DNA from 2 places in the Enterococcus sp. AMC1252 genome. Region 1 is predicted to be linked to the other one. Evidence: a T-box and tRNA genes for the amino acid it is inferred to sense, from the RefSeq annotation. Region 1 holds a T-box; the other holds one or more tRNA genes.
The links. The T-box of region 1 lies ahead of glyQ (glycine--tRNA ligase subunit alpha). A T-box ahead of a tRNA ligase gene usually reads a tRNA of that ligase, here a tRNA-Gly.
Positions count from the first base shown of each region.

Region 1 (3,370 bases):
GACTTATATTTTGAATTTAGTGGATGCTGCTATCGAAGATCGAACATATGACCCTAATTTATATCACTTTGTACAGCAGGCATTAAAGTTATTGAATGAGAATAAAGATGCTGAGATCATTACGAATATTTTTGAAATCCAGTTATTAAGTCGTTTTGGGATTACTCCAGAGTGGCGGCATTGTAGTGTGTGCCAAGAAACTCGAGGAAAATTTGACTATTCGTCAAAGTATAGTGGAGTATTATGTGAACGACATTGGGATCTCGATAATCACCGATATCATGCTGATCCTAGAGCAATCCATTTTATTCGCCTATTTTCCGCAATTTCATATGACAAAGTTCAAGATATAAATGTTAAGTCAGAGACCAAAACGGCTATTAGAAAAACAATTGATGAATTGTACGACGAATATGTTGGAATTAATTTAAAAAGTAAAAAGTTCATTGATCAAATGAAAAGTTGGGAAGATACTTTAAAGTTGCCAACACGCGAAAAAAATGATGGTGCAGGGGATAACACTGGATCTTAGTTTTGAAATAGAAAAAAGAGACGATTCTGTCGATTACGCGAATAGTCTCTTTTTCGTATTCATTTATAGGAATGAGCAGTGCGATTACTTGATTTTAACCGAGACAGTTGTAATAACCTCAAGCATTGATATTTCTTTGATTTTTAAATCCACATGTGTTTTTGTATCATCTAATACATAAGCGGTAGCGCCTTGTGTGGTGCCGCCTTGTTTAATGTAATCAGATTGTGAATAAAGAAATGTTTTATCAAGTAGACTACCAACTTTTAAAGTTTTCAAAGTGTTAGGGTCATTGTCTTGATAAGCACTCACTGCACTATTCTATGCTGACATATTATATTCCTTTGAAGAGGTATTTGTAATATCATACTAAAAAGCAATGACTGGTTTAGTTTCATATTCATTTCCTTCTTTGCCAGGCAGGATAATTTTGATAGAAGTAATTTTAAAGTCAAGATCTTTTGTTTTAAAATTATTTTTTTAGGTAAACTTATATCTCGAGTAGTGCTTATTTCTTCTATGTCCGTTTCTTTATTTGTACTTGATGTTTCTGAAGTGTTGGCAGAACTTTCCACTGATATTCTTCAAGTGCGACTGATTGAGGTTCAGTTGCTTTTGTTGTTTGTTTGTCATCTTTCTTTTTTCTTTAGGTACAAGGGTTGCTTGATCAAAGCTTAACTTGCCGTCATTTTTTTGTCATCTAATTTAAATGATTTTTCTGTTATCTTAAATTCTTTCTTATCCCTATTTAAATTCAAAATAATTTCTTGCTTTAACTCTTTATTTTTCAGCGTTAATGTGATTCTTTCGGCAAATGCATTAACAAAACTTTCAGCAAAGAATGCTGTTATATACTGCCTACGAAGTATGTAAGATATGTACAAAGAAAGCAATTTGTGTTTAGTAGTTTGTGATAATTTAAAAAATAATTTGACATCTCATGAATCAAAGATTATCATAAGGAGTAATTAAATAAATACGTTGAAAAAGAAGAGTAAAAAGATCTGCTGTAACAGCGAGTCTGGGAAAGTGTAAGCCGGATACTAGCATCTTTTGAAGGGCGCTTTTGAGTATGTTAAAACGAAGCTGCCGGTAGTTACTATCGGAAGTAGGGTGGAACCGCGATTATTCGTCCCTATGTCTCTGAGAGGCATGGGGACTTTTTTGTTTTCTGAAATTTCTGTGTGATTTAGTTACATCATCAAAAGGAGATACGGCATGCAATTCAATACAACATTTTTACCTGCTGATTTTTCACAGAACAAGTTAAAAGGACTATCGCTTATCAAGTTGTTAGTTCAGATAAAGAATAATAAGGATCATATACAGGTGAAGTAATTGAGTTTTACTCACTTGTTACCGCATTGTAAAAGTAATCATTCGTTTATATTTTTAAATTTAGGAGGATTTTAATGGAAAAGAAACTTACTGTACAAGAAATGATTTTAACGTTACAAAAATTTTGGTCATCAAATGGCTGCATGCTGATGCAAGCTTATGATACGGAAAAAGGGGCAGGGACGATGAGTCCGTATACTTTCCTACGAGCAATCGGTCCAGAACCTTGGAATGCTGCTTATGTAGAACCTTCAAGAAGACCAGCGGATGGACGATACGGAGAAAATCCAAATCGTCTGTATCAACATCATCAATTTCAAGTAGTTATGAAGCCTTCTCCAGAAAATATTCAAGAGTTATACTTAGAAAGTTTAGAGCTCTTAGGAATCGATCCTTTAGCTCACGATATTCGTTTTGTTGAAGATAACTGGGAAAATCCTTCTATGGGATGTGCAGGTCTGGGGTGGGAAGTTTGGCTTGATGGTATGGAAATTACGCAGTTTACCTATTTCCAACAAGTAGGCGGACTAGCTTGTCATCCGGTCACTTCAGAAATTACTTACGGGATCGAACGTCTGGCATCTTATATTCAAGAAGTAGAAAGTGTTTACGATCTAGAATGGACAGAAGGGGTAAAATACGGAGAAATTTTCAATCAACCTGAGTATGAACATTCGAAGTATTCATTTGAAATCAGCAATCAAGAAATGCTATTGGAAAATTTTGATAAATTTGAAAAAGAAGCGAAACGTTGTATTGATGAAAATTTAGTTCATCCAGCCTATGATTATATCTTGAAATGTAGTCATACATTTAACTTGTTAGATGCTCGCGGTGCGGTATCTGTAACGGAACGTGCCGGATATTTAGCTCGTATCAGAAATATGGCAAAAGCCGTAGCAAAAATTTTTGTTGCAGAACGTGAAAAATTAGGATTCCCGCTTTTAAATAAAGACAATCAAACTTCTAAGGAGGCAAAATAACATGGCAAAGGACCTATTACTTGAAATTGGCTTGGAAGAAATGCCAGCCCATATTGTCAGCCCAAGTCGTTTACAATTAGAAAACAAAATAGTAAAATTCCTAGATGAAAATAAATTAACTTATGAGACTGTTCAAAGTTTTTCTACACCTCGTCGGTTAGCAGTTCGAGTGACACAATTACCAGAGCAACAAGAGGATACACACGAAGAGGTTAAAGGTCCGGCTAAAAAAATCGCCCAAGATCCTGAAGGAAATTGGAGTAAAGCAGCCCAAGGCTTTGTCAGAGGTCAAGGTTTGACTACAGATGCAATCACGTTTAAAGAATTGAATGGTGTAGAATACGTCTATGTAACAAAACATAACCACGGACAGAAAACAATCGATGTATTATCAGGGTTAAAAGAGGTTATTACAAGTTTGACTTTCCCAGTCACGATGCACTGGGCAGACTATGATTTTGAATATATCCGTCCAATTCATTGGATTGTTGCTTTATTAGATGATGAATTAATTCCA
Region 1 is NZ_CM177097.1:1,809,744-1,813,113, forward strand. It holds gene recO (DNA repair protein RecO) at 1-532, shown strand, start outside; gene AC4BB5_RS08585 (DUF5067 domain-containing protein) at 617-844, opposite strand; T-box leader at 1,505-1,672, shown strand; gene glyQ (glycine--tRNA ligase subunit alpha) at 1,945-2,853, shown strand; gene glyS (glycine--tRNA ligase subunit beta) at 2,855-3,370, shown strand, end outside.

Region 2 (3,370 bases), 1.5 Mb from region 1:
ATGATTTAAAAGTAATTGCGGGGGCAGGATTTGAACCTACGACCTTCGGGTTATGAGCCCGACGAGCTACCTGACTGCTCCACCCCGCGATAATATCTACAAGTCATCTTATAGAAAAAAGTAACATTGTTCCTTTGCAGGAACTTTGTAAGGAGGATAAGGGATTCGAACCCTTGCACGGTTTTACCCGCCTGACGGTTTTCAAGACCGTTCCCTTCAGCCGGACTTGGGTAATCCTCCGGTATAAATATTAGAAACATGACCCGTACGGGAATCGAACCCGTGATACCGCCGTGAAAGGGCGGTGTCTTAACCGCTTGACCAACGGGCCGCTATGAAACGGAGAAGGAGGGATTTGAACCCTCGCGCCGGTTTCCCGACCTACACCCTTAGCAGGGGCGCCTCTTCAGCCACTTGAGTACTTCCCCAAGAAAATAAATTTAAAAAATGGGCCTAAATGGACTCGAACCATCGACCTCACGCTTATCAGGCGTGCGCTCTAACCAGCTGAGCTATAGGCCCATAAAGCGGGTGACGAGAATCGAACTCGCGACAACAGCTTGGAAGGCTGTGGTTTTACCACTAAACTACACCCGCAAAACTTTTAAAACGGTCTGGACGGGACTCGAACCCGCGACCTCCTGCGTGACAGGCAGGCATTCTAACCAGCTGAACTACCAAACCAATAATAAATGTATTGCATCACTTGTATTACTTTCGTTTTTAAAATAATTTTCAAAAACAATTGCGGGGGCAGGATTTGAACCTACGACCTTCGGGTTATGAGCCCGACGAGCTACCTGACTGCTCCACCCCGCGATAATATCTATAAGTCATCTTATAGAAAAAAGTAACATTGTTCCTTTGCAGGAACTTTGTAAGGAGGATAAGGGATTCGAACCCTTGCACGGTTTTACCCGCCTGACGGTTTTCAAGACCGTTCCCTTCAGCCGGACTTGGGTAATCCTCCGAAATATAATAGTACATCAGCAAAATGTCACTACAATGGACCTTGTAGGACTCGAACCTACGACCGGACGGTTATGAGCCGTCTGCTCTAACCAACTGAGCTAAAGGTCCTTGGCTCTTAAAAAGGAATCGCGGCGAAGGGGATCGAACCCCCGACCTCCCGGGTATGAACCGGACGCTCTAGCCAGCTGAGCTACACCGCGAAAATAATAAAGTACTAATGGAGCCTAGCGGGATCGAACCGCTGACCTCCTGCGTGCAAAGCAGGCGCTCTCCCATCTGAGCTAAGGCCCCACAAAATAAATCGGGAAGACAGGATTCGAACCTGCGACCCCTTGGTCCCAAACCAAGTGCTCTACCAAGCTGAGCTACTTCCCGTATTTACAAATGCACCCAAAGGGAGTCGAACCCCTAACCTCTTGATTCGTAGTCAAGCACTCTATCCAGTTGAGCTATGGGTGCTACATTTCTATGCCGAGGACCGGAATCGAACCGGTACGGTGATCACTCACCGCAGGATTTTAAGTCCTGTGCGTCTGCCAGTTCCGCCACCCCGGCGAAAGAACAAGCTAAGCGGAAAACGGGGTTCGAACCCGCGACCCCCACCTTGGCAAGGTGGTGCTCTACCACTGAGCTATTTCCGCAGTCTGGATGCCGGCTAAAGGATTTGAACCCTCGACCCTCTGATTACAAATCAGATGCTCTACCAACTGAGCTAAGCCGGCGTTATCATCGCCTAGTTTTGAAAACGAGACTAAAAATGCGGGTGAAGGGACTTGAACCCCCACGCCGTAAGGCGCTAGATCCTAAATCTAGTGCGTCTGCCAATTCCGCCACACCCGCAAAATATTCCTATGAGCCGTGCAGGGCTCGAACCTGCGACCCTCTGATTAAAAGTCAGATGCTCTACCAACTGAGCTAACGGCTCAAAAAATGGAGGTTGACGGGATCGAACCGCCGACCCCCTGCTTGTAAGGCAGGTGCTCTCCCAGCTGAGCTAAACCTCCAAGACAACACTTTAGCGTGGCGACGTCCTACTCTCACAAAGGGAAACCCTTCACTACAATCGGCGCTAAGAAGCTTAACTTCTGTGTTCGGCATGGGAACAGGTGTATCCTTCTCGCTATCGCCACCACACTGGGTGTTGTTGCTATTCAATTGAGTGATTATTCACTCAAAACTGGATTGAAGTAAGGTAATCAAACAGTCCGAAAAACTTTTTTATTTCGTTTCTTTGGTTAAGTCCTCGACCGATTAGTATTGGTCCGCTCCGTACATCACTGCACTTCCACTTCCAACCTATCTACCTCATCATCTCTGAGGGGTCTTACTTTCTTAAAGAAATGGGAAATCTCATCTTGAGGTGGGCTTCACACTTAGATGCTTTCAGCGTTTATCCCTTCCCTACATAGCTACCCAGCAATGCCCTTGGCAGAACAACTGGTACACCAGCGGTAAGTCCATCCCGGTCCTCTCGTACTAAGGACAGCTCCTCTCAAATTTCCAACGCCCGCGACGGATAGGGACCGAACTGTCTCACGACGTTCTGAACCCAGCTCGCGTGCCGCTTTAATGGGCGAACAGCCCAACCCTTGGGACCGACTACAGCCCCAGGATGCGACGAGCCGACATCGAGGTGCCAAACCTCCCCGTCGATGTGGACTCTTGGGGGAGATAAGCCTGTTATCCCCAGGGTAGCTTTTATCCGTTGAGCGATGGCCCTTCCATGCGGAACCACCGGATCACTAAGCCCGACTTTCGTCCCTGCTCGACTTGTAAGTCTCGCAGTCAAGCTCCCTTCTGCCTTTACACTCTGCGAATGATTTCCAACCATTCTGAGGGAACCTTTGGGCGCCTCCGTTACTCTTTAGGAGGCGACCGCCCCAGTCAAACTGCCCACCTGACACTGTCTCCCACCACGATAAGTGGTGCGGGTTAGAGGGTTCATAACACAAGGGTAGTATCCCACCAGCGCCTCCACCGAAACTAGCGTTCCGGGTTCATCGGCTCCTACCTATCCTGTACATGTGGTACAAACACTCAATATCAAGCTACAGTAAAGCTCCATGGGGTCTTTCCGTCCTGTCGCGGGTAACCTGCATCTTCACAGGTACTAAAATTTCACCGAGTCTCTCGTTGAGACAGTGCCCAAATCGTTACGCCTTTCGTGCGGGTCGGAACTTACCCGACAAGGAATTTCGCTACCTTAGGACCGTTATAGTTACGGCCGCCGTTTACTGGGGCTTCAATTCTGAGCTTCGCCGAAGCTAACCCATCCTCTTAACCTTCCAGCACCGGGCAGGCGTCAGCCCCTATACTTCATCTTTCGATTTTGCAGAGACCTGTGTTTTTGATAAACAGTCGCTTGGGCCTATTCACTGCGGCTGACCGAAGTCAGCAC
Region 2 is NZ_CM177097.1:3,294,089-3,297,458, forward strand. It holds tRNA gene AC4BB5_RS15565 (tRNA-Met) at 16-89, opposite strand; tRNA gene AC4BB5_RS15570 (tRNA-Ser) at 151-240, opposite strand; tRNA gene AC4BB5_RS15575 (tRNA-Glu) at 260-331, opposite strand; tRNA gene AC4BB5_RS15580 (tRNA-Ser) at 341-428, opposite strand; tRNA gene AC4BB5_RS15585 (tRNA-Ile) at 449-522, opposite strand; tRNA gene AC4BB5_RS15590 (tRNA-Gly) at 527-597, opposite strand; tRNA gene AC4BB5_RS15595 (tRNA-Asp) at 611-684, opposite strand; tRNA gene AC4BB5_RS15600 (tRNA-Met) at 746-819, opposite strand; tRNA gene AC4BB5_RS15605 (tRNA-Ser) at 881-970, opposite strand; tRNA gene AC4BB5_RS15610 (tRNA-Ile) at 1,007-1,080, opposite strand; tRNA gene AC4BB5_RS15615 (tRNA-Met) at 1,099-1,172, opposite strand; tRNA gene AC4BB5_RS15620 (tRNA-Ala) at 1,191-1,263, opposite strand; tRNA gene AC4BB5_RS15625 (tRNA-Pro) at 1,274-1,347, opposite strand; tRNA gene AC4BB5_RS15630 (tRNA-Arg) at 1,358-1,431, opposite strand; tRNA gene AC4BB5_RS15635 (tRNA-Leu) at 1,442-1,527, opposite strand; tRNA gene AC4BB5_RS15640 (tRNA-Gly) at 1,542-1,613, opposite strand; tRNA gene AC4BB5_RS15645 (tRNA-Thr) at 1,622-1,694, opposite strand; tRNA gene AC4BB5_RS15650 (tRNA-Leu) at 1,731-1,812, opposite strand; tRNA gene AC4BB5_RS15655 (tRNA-Lys) at 1,825-1,897, opposite strand; tRNA gene AC4BB5_RS15660 (tRNA-Val) at 1,904-1,976, opposite strand; rRNA gene rrf (5S ribosomal RNA) at 1,991-2,106, opposite strand; rRNA gene AC4BB5_RS15670 (23S ribosomal RNA) at 2,204-3,370, opposite strand, start outside.
Region 2: it has a tRNA-Gly gene. The T-box ahead of glyQ (glycine--tRNA ligase subunit alpha) is inferred to sense a tRNA for this amino acid. The anticodon was not compared.